Regions from separate parts of the Staphylococcus sp. GDH8C109P genome, predicted to be linked through region 1. Evidence: riboswitches for the same ligand, from Rfam matches in the RefSeq annotation. Region 1 holds a riboswitch; each other region holds the start of a gene.
What was found. A riboswitch is a leader RNA that binds a small molecule or an ion and turns the genes downstream of it on or off. The one in region 1 is predicted to bind S-adenosylmethionine.
Positions count from the first base shown of each region.

Region 1 (8,503 bases):
TCAATAGATCTTGTGCACTTTTTGAATCTAACGCACCTGTTGGTTCATCCGCAAAAATAATAGCTGGTTTATGTACTGAAGCTCTTGCTGCAGCAGTACGTTGTTGTTGTCCTCCAGATATTTCATTTGGATATTTATGACCCAATTCACTAATACCTAATGCTTGAGTAACTTCGTCATAATTTTGTTCTTTTTCTTGTTTAGATAATTTTTGAATAGATAGTGGTAACATAATATTTTCTTTAACAGTTAATGTATTAAGTACACTATAATTTTGGAAAATAAAACCTATTTCTTTTTTACGGAAGTCTGCTAATGCTTTATTACTCATTTTATTAATTTGATGACCATTAATTTCCACTGTACCACTCGTTATATAATCAATGGAACTGATCACATTAAGTAATGTCGTTTTACCAGAACCTGATGGTCCCATGATTGTTACAAATTCACCTTTTTCAATTGTAAAATCTATACCTTTTAGTACTTCTTGCTTTCTATGTTTATTGCCATAATTTTTCGTTAATCCTTCAACTTTTAGAATAGACATGTATTACACTCCTTCAATCACTTTACTTTTATTTATATTTTTATCATAGCGAATTTATTTAATTTCCTCGTTTGATTTTACTAACAAATACATAATTTCAAATAACAAAACTGTCACATTTTTATTTCGTAATAAATTATAATTTTTGAATTTTTTTGTTATAAAGTACTATAAACTTTTTTTATGCTATGTGCTATACTATTAAAATTGACTTTTAATAAAGGAGCACAAATTATGCTAAATAAATTAAAGAGAGAATGGCTCACTGCACCAGGAACAAATATATTAGCAGGCATTGTTGTGGCACTTGCATTAATTCCTGAAGCAATTTCATTCTCTATTATTGCAGGGGTAGATCCAATGGTCGGTTTATATGCATCATTTATCATCGCTGTCGTCATTTCATTTGTTGGAGGTAGACCCGCAATGATATCCGCCGCTACAGGTGCTGTCGCTTTAGTCATTGTGCCATTAGTACGCGATCATGGTATACAATATTTACTTGCTGCAACCATTTTAATGGGCATCATTCAAATCATCTTTGGTCTATTAAAAATAGGTAGACTGATGAAATTCATTCCAAACTCTGTGATGATTGGGTTTGTGAATGCACTAGCTATAATGATATTTATGACACAACTTAAACATATCTTTGGTATTTCATTACCTACATATTTATTTGTAATCATCACATTATTAATTATTTATTTATTACCTCGTGTGTTCAATCGTATACCTGCACCATTAATTGCTATCGTCGTATTAACGATCGTCTATTTAGTTACTGGTGTAGATGTTAAAACAGTTGGAGATTTAGGCGAAATCAAAAAAAGTTTACCGCATTTATTAATCCCCGATGTACCATTTAACATGGAAACTTTTAAAATTATATTCCCATATTCCATATCAATGGCAATTGTAGGTCTTATAGAAAGTTTATTAACGTCACGCATCGTCGATCAAGCGACTGATAGTTATAGTAATAAAAACCAAGAAGCTCGTGGACAAGGTATCGCAAACTTTATCACAGGCTTTTTCGGTGCAATGGGTGGTTGTGCTATGATTGGGCAATCGGTTATTAATGTGCGTTCAGGTGCAACCACACGTCTTTCCACATTTACAGCGGGTGTGTTTTTAATCATCTTGATTATGGTCTTTGGTGACTGGGTTGTTGAAATTCCAATGCCAATTTTGGCCGGCATTATGGTGATGGTTTCTGTAGGTACATTTAATTGGCAATCGTTTAAATTTATACAAAAAGCCCCACGTTCTGATGCATTTGTGATGATGCTAACGGTAGTTATCGTATTGTTCACAAGTAACCTAGCGCTCGGCGTCATCGTTGGCGTTATTGTCAGTGCATTATGTTTTGCTACAAAGATATCCAATGTCTCTGTTCAAAATGAGGAACGCGATCATCACATCTATTATAAAATTGAAGGTCAAATTTTCTTTGTATCTATCGATTCCTTAATGAACCAATTAGATTTAGAAATAAGCGATAAAACAATTTATCTCGATTTTAGCCAAGCACATTTATGGGATGATTCAGCTGTTAATGCAGTAGATACCTTGATAGAAAATTATAAAAAGAAAAACAATATGATTTATGTACAACATCTTAATAAAGACAGCCGTAAAATTGTTTCTGAACTCAGCAAAGTTAATCAGCAGCATCTAATATAACTTTGATTTAAATCATAAGCTAACATCACTTGTTACATACATACTGATGTTAGCTTATTTTATTCCAAACAAACACATTGACTTTTATACCTACAGGGGGTATATTAAATTTAACAGATGACATACAAATAACGATTCATTATAAATCTATGAAGCAAAAGGAGGCATTCACTGAGATGGATAACAACAAAAAAACGACATTAGGTATTACAGGTATGACTTGTGCTGCATGTGCGAACCGCATCGAAAAGAATTTAAATAAAATGGAAGATGTCAAAGCAAATGTCAATGTTACAACTGAGAAAGCAACGATTGAATATAATTCAGATAATACTTCACTAGATGCTTTAACTCAAAAAATTAAAGATACAGGTTATGATGTTGTCACTGAAAAAGCTGATTTAGATGTCATGGGTATGACTTGCGCCGCATGTTCAAATCGTATTGAAAAAGTACTTAACCGCACTGACGGTGTTGAACAAGCAAACGTCAACCTCACAACCGAAAATGCAACGATTAATTATAATCCAGAAGTGACATCTATAGATGAGTTGATAAAAAAAATACAAAACATCGGCTATGATGCAAAAACCAAAGCAGCTCCTTCAGAAAAAAATTCACGAAAAGCACAAGAGTTAAAAGGAAAGCGAAACAAATTAATTGTTTCAGCCATACTTTCTTTACCTTTACTATTGACGATGTTTATCCATTTATTCGGACTACCATTACCTAGTTTCTTAATGAATCCCTGGTTTCAATTCATATTAGCTACACCTGTTCAATTTATTATTGGTTGGCAGTTCTATGTAGGTGCTTATAAAAATCTGCGAAATGGTTCAGCCAATATGGATGTATTAGTCGCGTTAGGTACGAGTGCCGCATTCTTTTATAGTATTTATGAAATGATAAAATGGTTGAACCATACAAATGATACACCTCATCTGTATTTTGAAACGAGTGCTGTATTAATAACACTTATCTTATTCGGTAAATATTTAGAAAGCCGTGCCAAAACACAAACTACAAATGCTTTAAGCGAATTGTTAAGTTTACAAGCAAAAGAAGCACGTATAATCAGAAATGGCAAAGAACAAATGGTGCCACTAAGTGAAGTTGTTGTCGGAGATTATATCCAAGTAAAACCAGGAGAAAAAATACCAGTAGACGGACAAGTAATCAAAGGTATGACTGCGATAGACGAATCTATGTTAACTGGTGAATCTATCCCTGTTGAAAAAACATTAAACGATAATGTGATAGGATCAACAATGAATAAAAATGGTACCATTACAATAGAAGCAACGAAAGTAGGAAAAGACACTGCTTTATCTTCTATTATTAAAGTAGTCGAAGATGCTCAAGGTTCAAAAGCACCTATACAGCGTTTAGCTGATACGATTTCTGGCTACTTTGTCCCTATTGTCGTAGGTATTGCTATACTCACATTTATCATTTGGATTGCTTTTGCCCAAACTGGTCAATTCGAACCTGCACTTGTAGCAGCAATCGCTGTATTAGTGATAGCTTGTCCATGTGCATTAGGTCTCGCAACACCTACTTCAATTATGGTGGGCACTGGCAAGGCTGCTGAAAATGGTATTTTATTTAAAGGTGGCGAGCACATAGAACGTACACACCAAATTGATACAGTCGTTCTTGATAAAACAGGAACTATCACAAACGGTAAACCAATTGTGACGGACTTTGATGGTAATGATGAAACACTACAACTTTTAGCTAGTGCAGAAAAAGATTCTGAACATCCACTAGCTGAAGCAATCGTCAGTTATGCAAATGATAAAGGCATCGATTTATTAGAAACAACATCTTTCGAAGCAGTGCCAGGACACGGTATTCAAGCAATGATTCATAACCAAGACGTATTAGTCGGCACACGTAAATTCATGAAAGATGCTCATATTGATGTTTCAAAGTATGAAGATAATTTAGTCAAATATGAATACGAAGGTAAAACAGCAATGCTCATTGCTATTAATCAAACACTACAAGGTGTGATTGCCGTCGCCGATACAGTCAAAGATTCTGCCAATGAAGCGATTCAACAATTGCACGAATTAGGTATTTCCGTAACAATGCTTACAGGAGATAACGCGCGAACAGCACAAGCAATTGCTAAACAAGTAGGTATAGACGCTGTAATTGCAGAAGTATTACCAGAAGAAAAAGCTTCAAAAATCAAAGAACTTCAAGATAATGATAAAATTGTTGCTATGGTTGGAGATGGCGTTAATGACGCACCAGCACTAGTTCAAGCAGATATCGGTATTGCTATTGGAACAGGTACAGAAGTAGCAATAGAGGCAGCTGATGTTACAATTTTAGGCGGAGAATTATTATTAATTCCTAAAGCAATCAAAACCAGTAATTCAACGATAAGTAATATCAGACAAAACTTATTTTGGGCATTCGGCTATAACGTTGCTGGTATTCCTATCGCAGCTTTAGGTTTACTTGCACCTTGGGTAGCTGGCGCAGCAATGGCATTAAGCTCAGTAAGTGTGGTAACAAATTCACTCAGATTAAAACGAATGAAATTATAACGCAACTTTGTAATAATAATAATAATAAACATCCTTGATTTAAGGAGGTGATTCCTATGACAACAGAAACAATTAAAGTTGATGGCATGAGCTGTGATCATTGTAAACAGGCAGTAGAATCTGCACTTACAAATCTAGATGGCGTATCAACGGCTGATGTGAACCTTGATGCTGGTAATGTTGAAGTTGATTTTGACGATAATAAAGTTACAATGACAAGCATGAAAGATGCTATCGAAGATCAAGGCTATGATGCTAAATAACCTGCACATTCAAAAAATGAGGGCTGAGACGAAATCAAACGTCTTAGCCCTATTTTTATATTACATATTTAATTAACACGAAGCTTACTATCACCAGTATATATTACCTCTAATGTTGCATCTAGCGCATCTACAATAAGATTTTTTACAGCTGCATCTGTATAAAAAGCAATATGTGGAGATAGAATGACATCTTGTCGTTCTATCAATTCAATTAATATTGCATCATCTAATTGTGTATTGCGTTGATCACTTGGGAATAGCCCTTTCTCACCTTCATAAGTATCTAATGCTGCACCTATTATTTTCCCACTATTTAATGCATCTATAAGGGCTTTTGTATCAACAATCGTACCGCGCGCACAATTAATAAACACGGCACCTGTTTTCATTTCTGTAAATACTGCCTCATTAAACAAATATGTATTTTCCTTTGTCGCTGGAATATGTACAGTTACAATATCTGCATCTTTAATCGCCTCACTCATACTTTCTTTATATGTTAAATACGCTTCACATGAGACTTGAGGTTCAATATCATATGCTACTACTTCTGAACCAAAACCTTCTGCAAAAATCTTACCTACAATAGAACCAATACGACCTGTACCAATAACTGCAACTTTTAAATCTTTTATAGAACGTGACAAAATACTCGGTTGCCATCTAAAATCATATGCTGCAGTTTTATTTTGTATATCATTAAAATTTCTAATTAAATTTAATGCTTGAGACACAGTATATTCAGCGATAGAATGCGGAGAATAAGAAGGTACATTGGTTATAACTAGTTCATATTGCTTAGCTAACTCAAGATTATAACTATCAAAGCCAGCACTTCTCTGAGCAATTTGCTTAATACCATAATCATGTAATTTCTGATACACTACTTCATCTAATTCAATTTGTTGTGACAACGATACCCCATCAAAACCTTTAACACGATCTACTGTTTCCAAAGATAATATGTCACTATCTAAATCTACTTTCACCTGATGTTTTTCTGACCATTCATTAATAAAAGGGATATCTTCTTCTCTGACACCAAAAAGTTTAATGCTTTTCATTGATCATTTCACTCCTATTCTGCTTCATATAAATGTTTTAATAATTGAATGCGTTCTGCCGCTTCCATTAAGCTATCATCATCCACTGCTAATGAAATACGTACATAGTTCTGCCCATGTTCACCAAATGGAATACCTGGAGCAACTAAAATGGACTTTTCTTTTAATAAATATGTTTCAAAAGTTTCACCATCATAATGTTTAGGTGTTTTTAACCATAAAAATATGCCACCATTCATCGGTTCAAAAGGGATACCTGCTTCATTCAATTTAGCTGTAAACTTACCTCTTCGGACTTTAAATATTTCATTTTGACTCACAAGGAAATCATCATAATGATTTAAAGCAAATGTAGCCGCATCTTGCAGTGCACCAAACATACCAGCATGCGTATGTGTTTGATATTTTTTCAATGCTTGTATCATATCTTTATTCCCTACAGCAAAACCAACTCTAAAACCTGACATATTATATCCTTTTGATAAAGAAAACACTTCTATTGCTAAGTCTTTAGCACCCTTTGATTGTAAAATACTTGGATTTTTATAATCAAAGCCAAATGCACTGTAGGCAAAATCATGAACAATTTTAGTTTTTGTGCCTTGAAATTGTGCAATTGCTTTATCAAATACATCTTTTGTAGCAACTGAACCTGTAGGGTTATTTGGATAAGTTAGATAAACTAAGCGTGTATTCAATAAGACGTCTTTATCTATCATATGCCATTGTGGTAAATAATAAGGTGGCTTTAACACAAGTGGTTGTGGCTTAGCATCTGCCAACAATACACCTGCTAAATAATCTGTATAACCTGGATCGGGAAGCAGCACATTTTCACCCGGATTAACGATACATGTAGGCAAAGCGACTAAGCCGTTTTTCGTACCATATAGAATACAGACTTCTTCATCCTTATCTAATTCAACATCATATTGTCTTTTATAAAAATCGACGATTGCTTGTTTGAATGTTTCTTTCCCATGAAAAGCGACGTATTTTTGATTTTCAGGTTTATAGATGGCTTCTGCGTAGCAATCAAGGATACCTTTAGGCGTTGCGCCATCAGGTATACCTACGGCCATATTAATCAACGGTAATGGCCCGGGCTCTATTTTACGTCCCATCGTTTTACCAAAGTAACTATCCGGAATTTGTGATAACCGATCTGATATTACCATTAAAAGTCCTCCTTAAAATAAAAAACTATATGCCTCATAAGTGACATATAGCTCTCACATGACACTTATCTATCAAGTATTCCACTTGTTGAATGTAGCACAGTACTTATGATTATAGATAAGTCTGTTGCTGAAGTTTCAACGGGTCAAGTCCCTCCACTTCTCTGGATAAGTCACTTTATAATTAAATTAATATTAATTTTATCAGAATATTCTAACATGTCAATATAAAAAAAGAGTGACTCAAGCGAGTCACTCTTATCTATATCACCAAACACAACACGTTCAGTGCTATAGATTTTACCACCAACCGTGGTTTTTACGGAATTCTAACGCTGCTGCTTCAGAACCGTAACGTTGTTTAGCGTAGTTTAACATACCTTTAGTTTGATCAGCTACTGAACCAGTACCCCATGATTCCTTAGTTTGACCTAAGCCTCTATATCCTGCTGGGTTAACCGCATTTGGATTACCACTTGATTCAGGCATTACAATTGAATTCCACATAGCTTCTGATCCACCAGCAGCTAAGAATTGTGCTTTAACTGATCCACCAGTTGAAGCCGCAGATGCTTGAGCTGTTTTATATGTTTGCGTAGCTGCACTTGTTTGTGCTGTTTTAACATTTGTAGTTGCTGAAGCTTTTGGTGCTTCTACTGCTGCTGGAGCAGTATATGATTGTTGTGAACGTACTTCACTTGCTGATTTTTCATTTGTGTTGACACTTACTTCTGAACTTACATCTTGTGTAGTATTAGGTGTTGAAGCTTGCGCACCAACTGCATGGTATTCCCATGACCATGTGTTACCGTCAGATGTAAAAGTAAACTCGTTACCACCTAGTACAAAATTGTAGTTATATGCACCAGCGTGTAATGGTTTTTGATCTAATTCAGCTGAACCATTTAATGCTAATTCTGCTAAATGTGCTTTGTCGATGTTTTGTTCTGAAGCGTGAGCTTGATTGTTGTCAGATGCTGCTGCATATCCTGTTACGCCTAATGCTACTGCTAATGATGAAGCTAAAATTGATTTTTTCATAATAAAATAAATCCTCCAAATTTAATTTTTAATAAAATATATTTTCGATAATTTTTTTGTCGTATTTGCTAAAATTCTTTAAATTTTATGTTTTGTTTTTTGACCATAGTTAATATACCATATATTTTTATCAATCATATTACACTTACATAACAAA
Region 1 covers NZ_JAESMX010000009.1:393,568-402,070, forward strand. Annotated here, with positions in the region: gene KA867_RS03715 (ABC transporter ATP-binding protein) at 1-550, opposite strand, end outside; gene KA867_RS03720 (SulP family inorganic anion transporter) at 785-2,236, shown strand; gene KA867_RS03725 (heavy metal translocating P-type ATPase) at 2,413-4,797, shown strand; gene copZ (copper chaperone CopZ) at 4,854-5,060, shown strand; gene KA867_RS03735 (D-lactate dehydrogenase) at 5,129-6,127, opposite strand; gene KA867_RS03740 (aminotransferase class I/II-fold pyridoxal phosphate-dependent enzyme) at 6,142-7,305, opposite strand; SAM riboswitch class I at 7,368-7,480, opposite strand; gene KA867_RS03745 (aggregation-promoting factor C-terminal-like domain-containing protein) at 7,606-8,346, opposite strand.

Region 2 (8,503 bases), 290 kb from region 1:
TATATTTATGTAATATACATACTTCCTAAACGTAAAATCTAAGAGTACATAAAAGGTAAGTTAATAAAATATTTTGACAATTATGATAGTATAGTAACTAAAGGGGTTGGGGGTGAAATATAGTGTGAGTAACGCTGAATATATTAATCAATGGAAAGGCGACATAGTACAGAATATGCTTACTGGTATATTACTTGCACTGGCATTGCTACCTGGAGCAATTGCTTTTTCATTTATAGCAGGCGTAACCCCAACAATCGGTATGTTAAGTACTGGTTTGATGATGCTCGTACTCAGCTTGACTGGCAATAGAACCCTGATGGTTTCAGCGCCAAGTAGTGGTGTATCATTAGTCGTAGCACCTTTAGCAGCAAGTCATGGGATGCAAGCAGTCATATTAGCTACATTATTTATGGGAATCATTCAAGTTATATTGGGATATTTTCGAGTTAATAAATGGCTAGCATTGATACCAGTAGGTGTAGTAATTGGATTTATGAATGCTTTAGGAATACTATTATTCACATCTCAACTAAAGAATATCTTGGGGATTTCTATGGCAACGTATAGTGTTGCAATCATGTCATTTTTAATTATTTGGTTGAGTAATCGATATATCAAAATTATACCTGCACCGTTAATATCAATCATAATATTGACTATATTTTCGTGGATATTAAAGCCTGATATTAAATATGTGCATGATTTATCTTCAATACATATTAAACTGCCTTTTCCAAGTATCCCTACTGAAATATTAAATGTTAATTTCTTATTACCTGCGTTGTTATATGGATTAATGATGGCTATTGTTGCAATTGTTCAAACGACTTTAACAGCAGGTATGATGGATGAAGTAACTGCTACAACAAGTGATAAAAATCGTGAATCGATAGGTCAAGGTATAGCTAATTTTGTAGTAGGGTTATTTGGCGGTTATGGTGGAAGTGCGCTTGTTGGGCAATCGCGTTTTAATGTGACAATGGGTGCAAATTCGAGAGTTTCGACGTTTGTTACCGGTAGTTTTTTACTGGTAAGTTTATTTGTTTTTGGTGAAATTATAGGACATATTCCAATGGCTGTTTTAGCTACTGTACTCATTACCATTTCGTTGAATACATTTGATCGACGCACAATACCTTTTATACGCCAAGCGCCATTAATAAACGCTTTCATCGTAATACTAACGATGGTGCTTATCCTAATTTCTAATAATTTAGCGCTCGGAGTAGTGATTGTAACAATACTATATTATTTTTTAAAACGTTTTATAAATTTAGAAAGGACGTGACATGTAATGCCACAATATGAAGATTATGTAAAGTGGAGACGTACATTTCATCAGTTTCCTGAATTGTCGGATGATGAATATGAAACAACGAAACGATTAAGACGTATTTTAGAGAGTTATGAAATTAAAATTTTAGATATACCTTTGGAAACTGGCTTGATTGCAGAAGTAGGACAAGGAGATTCATTTGTTGCTGTTAGATCAGATATTGATGCATTACCAATCAATGAAGAAGTTGTACATGAATTCACATCAACTAATGAAGGCATTATGCATGCTTGTGGGCATGATATCCATATGGCCAGTATTTTAGCAGTAGCTACAAGATTAAAAGAAATTGAAGGTCAATTAAAGGGTAGGGTACGTTTTATTTTTCAACCTGCCGAAGAGCTAGGCTATGGTGCTGTTAAATTAGCTGAGTCAGGTGCCATTGATGGTACAAAAGCAGTGCTAGGTTATCATAATTATCCTACTATGGATATAGGTTTATTTGCAGTGAAATCCGGTGCTGTGACATCTTCTGTAGATCGTTTTGAATTTAAAATTAAAGGTAAAGGTGCGCATGCAGCAAAACCTGAACAAGGCAATGATCCAGTCGTTGTGTTAGGTCAATTAATCAATAGCGTTCAATCTATCGTTAGCAGAAATTTATCTGCTTTTGATAATGCCGTGGTAACGATAGGAGAAGTCTCTTGTGGTAACACATGGAATGTTATTGCAGATCAAGCTTATGTACAAGGTACAGTGAGAAGTTTTGATGAACGTATTCGTACATTCATTGAAAAAAGGTTAAGAGAAATTGGCAATGGACTGGCAGAAGTATTTGATGTTGAAATTGAAACAGAATATATCCGTTTGCCAGGTGCGGTTATCAATGACGAAAAATTAACAGATGATGCAATCAACGTTGCTAAACAAGTGGGTTATAATGTGAATATAATGGAACAGCCCTTAACGATTGGCGAAGATTTTTCTGGTTTTGCCAATAAGTATCCAAGTGTATTTGTCTTTATTGGCTCGAATAGTGAGTATGATTTACATCATCCCAAATATGATCCCGACGAACGTATTTTAGAAAAAGTACCAGATTACTTCGTAACATTTGTACAGAAATTATTAAATGAATCTTAAAGTAATAGCTATGTTATGGACGATTTAATTTGGGTACAAAATAATTATAATCATTATTTTTGAGGAGGATTATGCCATGGCGTTTCAAGATCCTAGAACGAAATATTCAAATGCAGATTTTCCAAAACAAGAACAAGCTGTTCCAGGTTTACAAAAAAATTTAAACCCTAAACCAGATTGTGGAGAAACTTCATATATTGGTTATGGTAGATTGAAAGGTTTAAAGATGTTAGTAACAGGTGGAGATTCAGCTATAGGTAGGGCTGCTGCGATAGCTTATGCTAAAGAAGGTGCTGATGTTGCGATTAATTACCTGCCATCAGAACAAGAGGATGCTGAAGAAGTAAAAGAAGTTATTGCATCGGCTGGACAAAAAGCTGTGCTAATACCGGGTGATTTACGTAATGAACAATTCAATTATGAGTTAGTAGAGCGTGCATATCATGCGTTAGGTGGTTTAGATAATGTTACACTCGTAGCGGGTCATCAGCAATACAGAGATACGCTTAAAGACTTTGATACAGCATCATTTACTGAAACTTTTGAAACAAATGTGTATCCAATATTTTGGACAGTACAAAAAGCAATCGATTATCTGAAACCAGGTGCTACAATTACGACAACATCATCTGTTCAAGGTTATAATCCTAGTCCTATTTTACATGATTATGCAGCTTCAAAAGCTGCAATCATATCGTTGACTAAAAGCTTGTCTGAAGAATTAGGTGCTAAAGGTATCCGCGTTAATTGTGTCGCACCAGGACCATTTTGGTCACCACTTCAAATATCAGGTGGACAACCACAATCGAAAATTCCGACATTTGGCCAAAAAGAAGTACTTGGTAGAGCAGGTCAACCTGTAGAATTAGCTGGCGTGTATGTTCATTTAGCAGCTGATGAATCAAGTTACACAACCGGTCAAGTATATGGCGTTACCGGTGGCACACAATTAGATTAATTTGATAGATGGCTATTTCAAAGTGATTAGTGCTTAAATGAAAGGTTTACGCACTGACATTTTGACATAGCCACTTTTTATTTATGAAAGGAAAGTGAATTTCAGTGAAACATTTTAAAGCAAGTCAATTGTCTAAAAGGCAAAACTATAAATTATTGAGTGGCAGTATCATACCTAGACCGATAGCATTTGTTACGTCTCAAGATAAAAATGGCAAGTTAAATGCGGCACCGTTCAGTTTCTTTAACGTAGTAAATAGTGCACCACCGATGATTATGATTTCTACAGGACGTTCAAAAGGCAAGCGTAAAGACACTTCGCTTAATATTGAAGAGACTGAAACTTTTGTAGTGCATATTACTGATGAAACAAATGTAGAACAAATTAATCGCACAGCTGCACCATTGGAGCGTAGAGAAAATGAATTAGATCGCACAGAATTAACCCTTGTCGATTCGGAACTTATATCTGTACCTGGCATTGAGCAAGCGAAAATACGTATGGAATGTAAATTAGAGCAGATGATTCCATTAGGAGATGCTGAAGAGGGATCAGATCTAATTATTGGTGAGGTATTAATGTTTCATATTAATGAAGATGTGTATTTTGAGGACAGTAAGATAAATGCGCAAGCACTAGAAGCCGTTTGCCGGTTAGCCGGAAATGATTATGCATCAATTGGTGATACATTTACAATTGTTAGGCCAACAGAATAATATTTGAGTTTAGGTATCATTTCATATTACAAATATATAATTGACGAAGTTGCATGAATAGTGTACTGTTATAAAATAAATAAAATAGCTTATCTAGAGAAGTGGAGGGACTGGCCCTTTGAAACTTCGGCAACATGGTGATGCGTGTGCCAATTCCAGTAGCATAATTTATGCTAGAAGATAAGATTAAAGATGTAATGATTTACTCTTTTCTTCTACAAGAAAAGAGTTTTTTATTTTTTATGGTAAATATATTAAATGATTGATTATTAAAGTAATGATAAAGAAAGTAGGTTTTGTATGGCGGAAAATAAAAAAGGTAATGCATGGGCGCTTGTACCGCTTATTATATTTGTTGGTATATTTTTAGGTGTGGGCGTTATTACTGGTGACTTTTCAATAATGCCACTTAATGTTGCAATCGTTATTGCATCTATCGCGGGCTTATTGATGAATAGAAAAGAAACATTTTATAAAAAAGTAGATGTGTTTACAAAAGGTGCAGGACATTCAAATATTATTTTGATGATGTTAATATTTCTACTTGCGGGTGCATTTTCTCAAACCACTGAAGATATGGGTGGAGTCAAGTCAACGGTTAATTTAGGACTATCTTTCATACCTGAGAACCTAATTATCGTCGGATTATTTATCATTTGTATGTTTGTATCACTTTCAATGGGTACTTCAGTAGGTACAGTTGCAGCAATAGCACCGGTTGGCTTTGGTTTAAGTCAGACGACGGATGTCTCTGCAGCGATTACAATGGCTACTGTAGTAGGTGGCGCAATGTTTGGTGATAATTTATCAATGATTTCTGATACGACAATTGCTGCAGTACGTACTCAAAAGACTAAAATGAGTGATAAGTTTAAAGTGAACATAAAAATTGTATTACCGGGCGCGATATTTACTGTTATAGCGCTATGGTTTTTAACTCATGGTGCTCAGATAGATACAACAAAATCATATGATTACAATTTTATTAAAGTTATTCCATACTTATTGGTACTGATTTTAGCGCTTGCAGGCATCAATGTAATTATCGTATTGATTGGTGGCACTGTATTATCTGCTATTATTGGCTTAGTTGATGGGTCATTTAGTTGGTCAGGCTTGCTTAGTTCGATTTCAAAAGGAATTGTTGGCATGGAAGATATTGCAATTATTGCACTATTAATTGGCGGACTTGTAGCATTGATACAACATAATGGTGGTATAACTTGGTTATTGAATTTTGTACGCAATAGGGTTAAATCAAAACGTGGTGCAGAATTAGGCATAGCAGGACTTGTAAGTGCAGCTGATATTTCAACTGCCAATAATACAATTTCGATTTTAATGGCAGGGCCCTTGGCTAAAGAAATAGCGGACGAATACGATATTGATCCAAGAAAATCTGCAAGTATTTTAGATATGTTTGCAAGTTGTTTTCAAGGCTTATTACCTTATAGTCCGCAAGTTATAGCAGCAGCAGGTGTGGCATCTATTTCACCAATTTCGTTAATGCCATATTCTATTTATCCTATCATTCTAGGTGTTTGTGGACTAATTGCAATCTTCTTTAGATTACCAAGATTAAATAAAAAAAATTGATTATAAGAAAGGGCATTGGTTTATACCATTTGAATATAGACTGACTGCCCTGTTTTTAAGAAATGATGCGATATTTAAAATTGAGCATTTTAAATAAAAAAGGGTAAAATTTTGACGTTTACTGACTAATAACGATAGAATAAATAGGCTGTCACTTTTATAGTGAAAATAAAGGGAAGTTGGATTTCATAGTATTATTGTTTAGAAGTCTAGTATAATGAGTTAGAATAGTAATAAGAGTGAAAGTAGGTGAACAATCATGGCTAGATACAATGTGGAAAATGAAAATGTAGAAATTCAATTGGAACGACTTTTTAAAGTTGAACCTGAATTAGTATATCAAGCTTGGACCGAGCAACGATTTCTTAAACAATGGTTTATGACAACTGAACGAACGAATAAATCAATAGAAATAGATGCTGTACAAAACGGTGGCTATAAAATTATTGATGTACGTAAAGGAAAAGAGAATATAGTAAAGGGTTCATATGTTACATTGAACCCAAATGAATATATTGTTATGACTATAGGTATGCCTGAATTAAGTGACTCTGAAGATACCATCGAAGTTGAGATGTTTGAAAGAGAGCCAGGTATTACCCAAATGATTTTTAGTTACACAGCTTATGTGCCTAGAGAACGTAGACTGACATCGTTAGAATATAAGCAAAAGAAAAAGGAATATCATGATTCCACTGCGCATGGTTTTGAAATGTTATTTGATAAGCTTCAAACAACGCTAGAAGCATATGAAGAGGAACAATAAAATCATTATATTAATTCAACCGAACTCAATAAAAAAGGTAGTAAAACTAAGAGGCTGAGACAATTAATTTGTCCAGCCTTCTTTTCTTTTATAGATTAATTATTATGTGTAAATTGACCCTATTGTTTGCGCTCATTAAACTTACGCAGTACCGTTTCAAAAAATATATGATAACTGATAAAACTGGAATAATCGATGCCATTTGTTAAATAAAAAGTATTACTTGAAACGTAAATATTATAATTTGCTTTTTGAGCTAATGTGTTATCTTGGAGCGTAGTAATAGAAATAAAATACTTTTGACGCAGTTGCAGTAAATTCGTTATGTCAGATAAGTGATCTGTTTCTCCGGATAAAGAAATAATAAAAAATAAATCATTATCAGAAGCTTTATTTAATACCATTTTAAATTCATGTACATCGTGTAGCACAATAATATTTTTATGTATGGTTAATAAAATTCTTTGAGCTTCTTGCGCAACGTTCATTTGTGCTACACCTGTGCCATATAAGTATACCGTTTCAGCTTGATATATTTTGTCTGTCACTAGGTCGTAATCAATACGCTCTAAATAAGTGAAGGTATTTTCAATTTCTTGCTTAAAAGCGTTCATAGAGTCAGAAGGTAATTGATGAACTTGTTCAGATTCAAATTTTAAATATGATTTAAAATCACTATAGCCATCAAACCCCAACTTACGAGTGAAACGATGGATACTTGCATTTGATGCATGTGTATAAGTCGCTAGGTCTTGTATTTTCATTGTTTTACAATCTGATATATGTGTGTTTATAAAATGAGCGATTTGTAGGTCGTTTTCATTTAATTTATTAAAATTATTGTTAATACGTTCATCTAAAAGCAATGCTCTCACCTCTAATTTTGAAAAAATTTTCATGTTTTGAAAATATAATCTTATTGTACAAAATTGTTCGTAATAGCGTCAAACTATTGTTTGTATGTAAGCGTTTACTATAAAATCGAAGATAAATTGATATTAATCATTCGAATTGATAAGCACTTTATAATTATAAATGTATAATTTCAGAAATTTAGAAAGAAAGGGGAAATTTATATGAACGCAATAAAGAGATTTGGGAGTGCAATGATTGTACCTGTATTGATGTTTGCATTTTTTGGTATTGTACTCGGTTTAGCGACGCTATTTAAAAATCCTTCAATAATGGGTAGTATTGCAGAAGAAGGTACGAATTGGTTCAAAATATGGTCAGTGATAGAGTCTGGTGGTTGGACAATATTTAATCACATGGAAGTGGTGTTTGTTGTTGGACTACCTTTATCCTTGGCTAAAAAAGCACCTGGACATGCAGCATTAGCAGCATTAATGGGATATTTAATGTTTAATACTTTTATCAATGCCATATTAACGCAATGGCCACACACATTCGGAGCAAATTTGGAAAAAGGTGTGGAAAATGTAACGGGGTTAAAAGCGATTGCTGGTATAGAAACATTAGACACTAATATTCTAGGCGGTATTATTATTTCAAGCATTGTGACATGGATACATAATCGATTTTATAGCAAAAAATTACCTGAAATGCTTGGTGTATTTCAAGGTTTGACATTTGTAGTGACGATTTCATTTTTTGTCATGTTACCGATTGCTTTAATTACTTGTATCGTATGGCCAACGGTACAAAACGGTATTTCTTCATTGCAAGGTTTTATTATTGGGTCTGGTTATATAGGTGTTTGGTTGTATCATTTCTTAGAAAGAGTATTGATACCAACTGGATTACATCATTTTATTTATGCGCCAATAGAAGTAGGTCCTGTTGTTGTGAATCATGGGTTGAAAGCTGAATGGTTTGAACATGTAAATGAATTTGCTAAAAGTAAAGAGCCATTAAAAGAATTGTTCCCGTATGGTTTTATGTTACAAGGTAATGGGAAAGTCTTCGGCTCAATTGGTATTGCTCTCGCAATGTATGCAACGACGCCAAAAAAAAATAGAAAGAAAATTGCAGCATTGTTAATTCCAGCAACATTGACAGCGATTGTTGTTGGCATCACTGAACCA
Region 2 covers NZ_JAESMX010000009.1:101,574-110,076, reverse strand. Annotated here, with positions in the region: gene KA867_RS02435 (SulP family inorganic anion transporter) at 125-1,291, shown strand; gene KA867_RS02430 (amidohydrolase) at 1,298-2,422, shown strand; gene KA867_RS02425 (SDR family oxidoreductase) at 2,499-3,380, shown strand; gene KA867_RS02420 (flavin reductase family protein) at 3,485-4,096, shown strand; SAM riboswitch class I at 4,183-4,283, shown strand; gene KA867_RS02415 (Na+/H+ antiporter NhaC family protein) at 4,397-5,692, shown strand; gene KA867_RS02410 (SRPBCC family protein) at 5,952-6,458, shown strand; gene KA867_RS02405 (MurR/RpiR family transcriptional regulator) at 6,578-7,324, opposite strand; gene KA867_RS02400 (alpha-glucoside-specific PTS transporter subunit IIBC) at 7,535-8,503, shown strand, end outside.
Region 2: another riboswitch for S-adenosylmethionine. It lies ahead of KA867_RS02415 (Na+/H+ antiporter NhaC family protein); the one in region 1 lies ahead of KA867_RS03740 (aminotransferase class I/II-fold pyridoxal phosphate-dependent enzyme).

Region 3 (8,503 bases), on a different contig from region 1:
ACATTTTTCTGAATTTCATTAAATGTTTAAAAATGTGATTACACACCTTAAACATAGTGTCATCAAGGTTTTCAAAGCGATAGCTATTTAATTACAACACATACTTCCTCAAAAAAGAAATAACCAAATACAAACAAAAACCGTACGATAAATAAACCCATTTATAAATCGTACGGAAAAAATAAATTTTATTCTTTTTTCTTAACCCATGTCTGCATGTGCATAATCGATATCAGTAAATTTATTATACTGCTTCATAAAGTGTAATTTAACAGTTCCTGTTGGACCATTACGTTGCTTCGCTATTATAATTTCAATCTCACCATTATCATCATTTGTTTGTGGTTCAAAGTTCGTATCTCCATCATCATCGTCTTCATCTTCGCCACGATTATAGTAATCATCACGATATAAGAATGCGACGATATCAGCATCTTGCTCGATTGATCCTGATTCACGAATGTCACTCATCATTGGCCGTTTGTCTTGACGTTGCTCTACGCCACGTGACAACTGACTTAGTGCAATGACTGGACATTCCATTTCTCTGGCAATCGCTTTTAATGTACGAGAAATCTCTGATACTTCTTGTTGTCGGTTATCTGAGAATCTTGAACCACTACCTGAGATTAATTGCAGATAATCAATCACTACCATGTCTAAACCGTGTTCTTGTTTTAAACGACGGCATTTTGAGCGAATATCTGTAATTCGAATACCTGGTGTATCATCAATAAATATCTTTGTTCTAGATAATTTACCTACTGCAATTGTAAAGCGATTCCAGTCTTCTTCTGTCATCATACCCGTTCTTAAACGGTTCGAATCTACGTTACCGGAACTACAAATCATACGTGTTGCTAATTGATCTGCACCCATTTCTAGCGAGAATATGCCAACTGAGAAATGGTCTTCATGTGTAGCAACTTTTTGTGCAATATTAAGTGCGAAGGCAGTCTTACCTACTGATGGTCTGGCAGCCAGAATGATTAGATCATTACGGTTAAAGCCCGCGGTCATCTGGTCTAAATCTCGATAACCAGTTGGGATACCAGGTGTTTGACCACTATTTTGATCAAGTAATTCTGCATTCTCATACACTTCTCCAAGCACATCTCTAATATCTTTAAATCCATCACTTTCACGTGTAGATGACAATTCTAATATTCGACGTTCTGCATCGTTCAATATTGTATCTAATTCTAATTCATCATTATAACCATCGTTAGCAATGCTATCGGCAGTTTGTATCAACTTACGCTTTGTCGCATGCTTAAATACAATATCTGTATAATATTGAATATTTCGAGTTGTCGGTACATTACTAGATAATTCTGCTAGATATTGTGGGCCACCCGCTTCATTCAGTCGTCCTTCATACGACAGTTGATCCATAATTGTAACCACGTCAATATCTTTATTATCTTCGTTGAGGTTCATCATGGCTCTAAAGATGTGTTGATGCGCGCCTCTATAAAAGGACTCAGGAAGTAAGACTTCCTGAGTTCTGTTTATCAATTCCGGATCTATGATAATGGCACCTAAGACAGATTGTTCAGCCTCATTACTGTGGGGCATTTGATTTTGTTCATACATTCCATCCATTATGATTACACCTCATATCTCAATCCGTTTTTATTGTTCAACTGTGTGTACACGAATTGTACCTTCTACTTCTTTATCTAATTTAACTGGTACATTTGTGTAACCCAATGCATGTATACCGTTTGGTAAATCCATTTTACGCTTGTCTATTTTAATATCATGTTGTTGTTGCAATGCTTGCGCGATTTGTTTTGTACTAACTGAACCGAATAATTTTCCAGCATCACCTGTTTTAGCAGATAATTCAACTTCAATATGACTTAATGTTTCTTTTAATTTTTTAGCTTCTTCAATTTCTTGTTGGCGTTCTGCTTCTGCAGCTTCATTTTTCTTTTCAAGCTGTTTTAAATTACCTGGTGTAGCTTCTACTGCATAATTTTTCTTCAATAAGAAATTGTTTGCATAGCCTACAGGTACATCTTTAACTTCGCCTTTTTTACCTTTACCTTTAACATCTTGTGTGAATATTACTTTCATGAATTTTCACTCCTACTCATTTGTTCTGTTATAGCTTGTTGTAATTGTTCTATTGCTTCATCCACAGTGACATCTTTTAATTGTGTAGCTGCATTAGTTAAATGACCACCGCCACCAAGTGCTTCCATTGTCAATTGAACATTAACTGCACCGAGTGACCGGGCAGACATACCGACTAGATTATCTTCTCTTCTAGCAACTACATACGAAGCTTCTACACCATCTAAACTTAACAGTTCATCAGCTGCTTGTGCAACTGTTACAGGATGATAGATTTTTTCGTTCGAACCATGTGCAATTGCGACACCGTTCTCTTGTAGTTTCACTGTTTGGATTAATTCAGTACGATTAATGTACGTATCTAAATCATCCTTCAAGAAATGTTGCGTTAATATTGTATCTGCACCATGTGCACGTAAATAACTTGCCGCATCAAATGTTCTTGAACCTGTACGTAATGTGAAATTACGTGTATCTACAATAATACCTGCAAACATAATTGTCGACTCTAAACGTGTTAATCGTTGTTCTGTTGGTTGGTATTCTAGCAATTCAGTCACTAGCTCTGCAGTTGAACTTGCATATGGTTCCATATAAACAAGTAATGGGCTAGAGATAAAGCTTTCACCACGTCTATGATGATCGATTACAACTTTACGATTTGCCTTGTTTAATATATTTTCGTCGATAACCATTTCAGGTTTATGCGTATCTACAATTACTAAAGTTGTCTTAGACGTCATGACATCCCATGCTTCATCAGATGTGATAAAACGCTCTTTTAGTTCAGGCTTTTCATCGACTGCATTCATCACACGACGTAGCGTCGGATCAATATCTGAATCATTTAACACAATGTAAGCATCTAAATTGTTCATCATAGCAAACCTTGAGACACCAATGGCTGCGCCTATAGCATCTAAGTCTGGACGCGTATGTCCCATAATGATGACTTTGTCGCCTTCCATTAAAATATCTTTTAAGGCATGAGAGATAACACGTGCTCTTACACGTGTACGTTTTTCCATCGGGTCAGTCTTACCGCCATAGAAACGCACATTACCGTTCATATGCTTAATTGCAACTTGGTCACCACCACGACCTAGTGCTAAATCAAGTCCAGATTGCGATAATTCACCTAAATCGATTAAGTTCTCTGAACCTTCACCTACACCAATACTTAATGTCAATTGCGCACGGTAACCTACACTCTTTTCACGTAATTGACTCAATATACTAAAATTAGATGCTTCGATTTCATTTAGAATGCGTTGGTTTAAATAAGCAACAAATTGATCTGAACTATAACGTTTGAAATAAATGTCATATTCGGTTGCCCATCTACTTATTACACGCGTAACCATAGAGTTAATTTCTGAACGTTGTGTATCATTCATATTTTGCGTGATTTCATCATAGTTATCTAAAAATAGTGTTGCAATAATTGGTTTAGATGCTTCATATAATTCTTGTGTATGTATTTCTTCAGTAATGTCGAAGAAATACAATACGTGTTCTTTTTCTGAATATCTTACACGATAGTGATATTCATTTTCTTGAATTTCCACTTCTTGTGTTTTTTCTAACTGTTTTAATATATTAGGATATACTTCATTGACTGGATCAGAAATGACGTTTCGGTCTAGACGATCCGACATAAATTGGTTCATCCACTCTATGTTTTCATTTTCATCTAAGATAATCATCCCAATAGGTAACCTTTTAATAGCAGTATTACTGCTTGCTGAGATTTTTCCACTCAGATTATCTACATAGTTATCCAATTTTTGTAAAGCTTGTCTTACCATCAGTACTGTCCCTACAATTATGATGAGTAATACAACAGTAGCTATACCTGCAATCAATTGGTTAAAAATAAACCAAACGACGACAAGCGCTATTGCTGTAAGCACCATAATAATAAATGGTAAAATCAACGCTTTTTTAGTGGATTGACGGTTCATTTTTCCACCTCAAATCATTTTTTAATGATACGTTTTAAATTGATACATAAATCTACAAATCCCAGGAGACTCACAATATGTGTTAATGGCATTAAAATTGTCCCTATTACCATTAATATCACAGTAAGTGCTGTCGGCATTGATTTCGCTTTTCCGAAAAAGTGAATCACACTTAACCCCTGAATGTACATACATAATGATAACACAATTTCAAAATTTAAGACGATCGTTTGAAACGCACTTGGTTGCGTTGAAAACATAACACAAATTAAGACAATAACATACATCCATAAGACAGAACGCTTCATTTGCCAAGCATATAATGGTTTGAATATGGGTGTAGCGATTTTGAATTTACGCAAGATTGGAAAAGTGATAATTAAATTGATTAATATAAGTAGAAATACGCCAACAATCATATAACTTGGTAGTTGCACTGCTGATTGGCGGAAAGTCTCTTCAAACATTTGTTTATAATCCGCGTTGACTGAAGCGCTAGAAATGATGCTATACATCTGTTCTTTAATCGGTTTGATTAATGAAGCAGCACTTGGTATTTTTTTAAATGCTTGTAACACCATAAATGCAATTAATGCAATGATACTAATAAAAGTCGTTGTTATATAAAGTATACGTTCTTTTGATGTACGTTCTTTTAATAATTGACCCACTACAACACTCACCACGAACAAGAGGATCATGATACTTAACACGAATATATTACCTAATAACGTAGTTAGCACAACTGTAATGACTGCCGTTAAGCCAAAAGATTCTACAGATTTATGCCATAAAATAATACCTGGAATTGTTGCAAATAAACTCAACACGAGTCCAAGTAGCGGTAATATATGTAAAGCTAAAGCTACTATAATTAACGTGATTACACTAAGTATAGTGGCTTTAGTATGTATTTTAGAAAACAAATTCGCCACTCCTATACAATTTTTGTCTATGTTTATTATTTTAACCTCTTTAAAACTTTTATACAATTATTGACAATTCTTTTTGTCAGAAGTTCAACATTAGCGACAAAATCTGATAATGAGCGCCTTTTAAAATTATATCTCCCCTGTTAATACTAACTTCAAACTTCACATTTTACACACCAAAAAATAAGATGTCATAGGAAACAGTTATTTTCACTTTCAATTAAGTATAAAATTACTATCCCAGACGTCTTATCATACAAAATGAACTAAAATGTAGCATATCGTCATTTTCTTTTGAACTTAGAAACTTTTAAAAAATGATATAAATTGGGTGCCCAATCGTTAAAGTTCAGCAAGAAACCATCATGTCCTACATTATCTGGCACAAAGCAATGTTTATGATATTTAAATCGCGCACCTGTGGCATATACTAAATCGTCTGGATATAATAAATCATCCGTAAAGCCCATAGTCATAACTTTAGTATCTAGTCGTCCAAACACTTCATCTACATCAGTACGGTCTCTATCTATATCGTGGCTATCTAAGACGTCTAGCAGGGTTAAATAACTTAATGGATCAAAGTGCTTTTTGAACTTATTCCCCTGATGTTTCTGGTAGTTTACAACTTGATCTGGTGTAAATCGTCTATCGTAACTTTTAGAAGAACGATACGTTAAGAAACCAAGTTGTCTTGCGATACTCATCCCTTCACCATGATCTAATCGAATCGCTTGTCTCGCAATTTCATTAAATGCACGACTATATGAGGAAGTCTTATCTGTCGCAGCTAAAATGACCGCTTTATCTACTTCAAATTTATGATTATACAATAATTCCAGCGCTTGCATACCTCCTAAAGACCCACCGATTAAAATACTAATTCGATCAAACCCTAATGTTTGAATACCTAATTCTATTGCATTGACAATATCACGCAATGTTAAATGCGTAGGAAAGTCAGCATCTGTAAGTGGCGAACTGGAGCCATATGGACTACCTATCACGTTGAATGTTAAAAATTGATAATCATGTATTGGCATGTACCCACCATCTATAATCTCTCGCCACCAACCAGGATTGTCATCCGTCCCATATGTCAAATGATTACCTGTCAGTGCATGGCATACAAGTACAAGTGGCTGTCCTTCATATCCAACATGTTCATAACGTAATTTTAAATTTAAAATCGTTTCACCTGATTCAGTTGTAAATGGTCCCAATTCTAATGTATCAACCGTATAATTTGTCATCATTTACCTCCTACTTAATAAAAAAACTTCTCACCTATTCATAATAAGTAAGAAGTTACAATACTTATTATTCGAGCGAATCGTTGGTATTAGCACCGTGCTTCTAAAGTCGGTTGCTGAAGCTTCATTGGGCCAAGTCCCTCTGCTTCTCGAAATAAGATTTAATTTTAATTGTAAAAAGCTGTGCATAAATCAAATATCTATTTTAACAAGTATTTCTTTAAAATTATCAAAATTTTCTAATTATTGCTATTCTAACGGATAATGTGAGCCACTTCAATAATATATTTAAAATATCCATCTTAAAACTGCCATTATTAAAATACCACTGACAATCGTAATCGTTAAACTCCGTGTAATAATGGCAATGATTATTGTCGGAAGCATCGTTACTAAAAACGGTAAATTAACACTATACACCATTGAATCTTCATGTTGTTCTAGAACGCCGTCTACAATCAATGCCGTAAATAATGTAATAGGAATGAAGGAAAGCCACTTTACAACTGTCTCAGATAGTTTAATTTTCGTAATTAATATAAACGGTATAATACGTGTTAACCAAGTGACCACACCACATAAAACAATAATTAATAACATATGTAAGGTCGTTGTCATTTGTCGATCACCACCCCTAACCCCGCAGTAATTGTCGAAGCTAAGATAATTGCTACATATGAAGGCATAAAGAAACTTAAACTAAGCATTAATATAATCACACAAACAATCAATACTAAATATGTTTTAAATTGTGATTGTTTAATAGCATCAAACTGGGAAACAGCTAAGAATATAAACATTGCAGTAATAGCAAAATCTAACCCAAACGCATCTGGGTTTGTTATGTATTTACCAAAAACAGCACCAACAATGCTTGCAAATGTCCAAAATAAATAAGCTGTGATATTTAATCCATGCAACCATCGATCATTGATTTTTTCACCTTTTAGATGTGGTGTAATAGCGACACCAAATGTTTCATCTGTAATCAAAGAAGACATGCCTATACGATTCCAAAACCCATACCCTTTATAACTTGGCGCTAAGGTCATACTTAATAAAAACATCCTAGAATTTACAATAAATGTCGTTAATACAATTGCAGAAATTGGCGTTCCAGCAATGACTAACGCACAAATAATAAATTGTGCCGCGCCAGCATAGACAAGTAAGCATAACAAAATGATTTCAATCAAATTGAAACCTGAAGCCACTGCAACAATACCAAATGAAAGACCAACACCAGCATAACCTAACAAAGTCGGTACACATTCTTTTACACCTTGCTTAAAAGTTAAATGTGTTGCCATCATGCCACCTCCCACACATTTTTTAAAAATAATAGAATTAGTTTAATACAAAATGAAAGAGACATTCAACGTTTTTAGACTTACGTATGTGTAACCTAAGACTTACGTTCGTCTAAAAATGCTGTTATTAAAATGTTTTTAATTTCAGAATATTGTGTTTTTATTTTAGACTACCCTCTATTTTTTGAATAAAATAAGGTATTTTTCAAATTAAATAACCTGCAAAACAAGATATTTAACACCTCCCCTACCCTTTCTTTATTTTCAAAATATCTAAGGTATTTAGAAGATCAGAAGGCTCATCACTCATTATTTATATAAAATGAGAGGTTGAGACATCTATTTGTCCCAACCTCTATTTTTATTTCATCATTTTATGGCATCTATTTTGAAAGTTCAACGCTTAAGCTAGCTCAAATGCCACTGATGATATTCATTCAAACGAATCTATTTTTCTTTAACTGGGTGAATCACTGTTTTACCGCCCATATATGGTACTAATGCATCTGGAATAGTAACTGAACCATCTTCGTTTTGATAGTTTTCTACGATTGCAGCAAATGTACGACCTACTGCTAAACCACTACCATTCAATGTGTGCACTAATTCTGGTTTTACTGTTTTATCACGTTTAAAACGAATATTAGAACGACGTGCTTGGAAATCAGTAATATTTGAGCAAGAGCTAATTTCTTTGTACTCATTATAGCTTGGTAACCAAACTTCTAAGTCATACGTTTTGCTTGAACCAAAGCCTATGTCACCTGTACATAAAATAACTCTACGATACGGTAAGCCTAACTCTTCTAAAATTGCTTCTGCATGTTCTGTCATTTCTTCTAATGCTTGCCAAGAGTCTTCCGGTTTTTCAAAACGTACCATTTCTACTTTATCGAATTGGTGTAAACGGATTAACCCTCTTGTATCTCTACCAGCTGAACCTGCTTCACTACGATAACACG
Region 3 covers NZ_JAESMX010000014.1:226,620-235,122, reverse strand. Annotated here, with positions in the region: gene dnaB (replicative DNA helicase) at 202-1,605, opposite strand; gene rplI (50S ribosomal protein L9) at 1,636-2,082, opposite strand; gene KA867_RS07840 (DHH family phosphoesterase) at 2,079-4,046, opposite strand; gene KA867_RS07835 (DUF2232 domain-containing protein) at 4,061-4,987, opposite strand; gene metX (homoserine O-acetyltransferase MetX) at 5,263-6,231, opposite strand; SAM riboswitch class I at 6,293-6,392, opposite strand; gene KA867_RS07825 (AzlD domain-containing protein) at 6,520-6,849, opposite strand; gene KA867_RS07820 (AzlC family ABC transporter permease) at 6,846-7,541, opposite strand; gene serS (serine--tRNA ligase) at 7,989-8,503, opposite strand, start outside.
Region 3: another riboswitch for S-adenosylmethionine. It lies ahead of metX (homoserine O-acetyltransferase MetX); the one in region 1 lies ahead of KA867_RS03740 (aminotransferase class I/II-fold pyridoxal phosphate-dependent enzyme).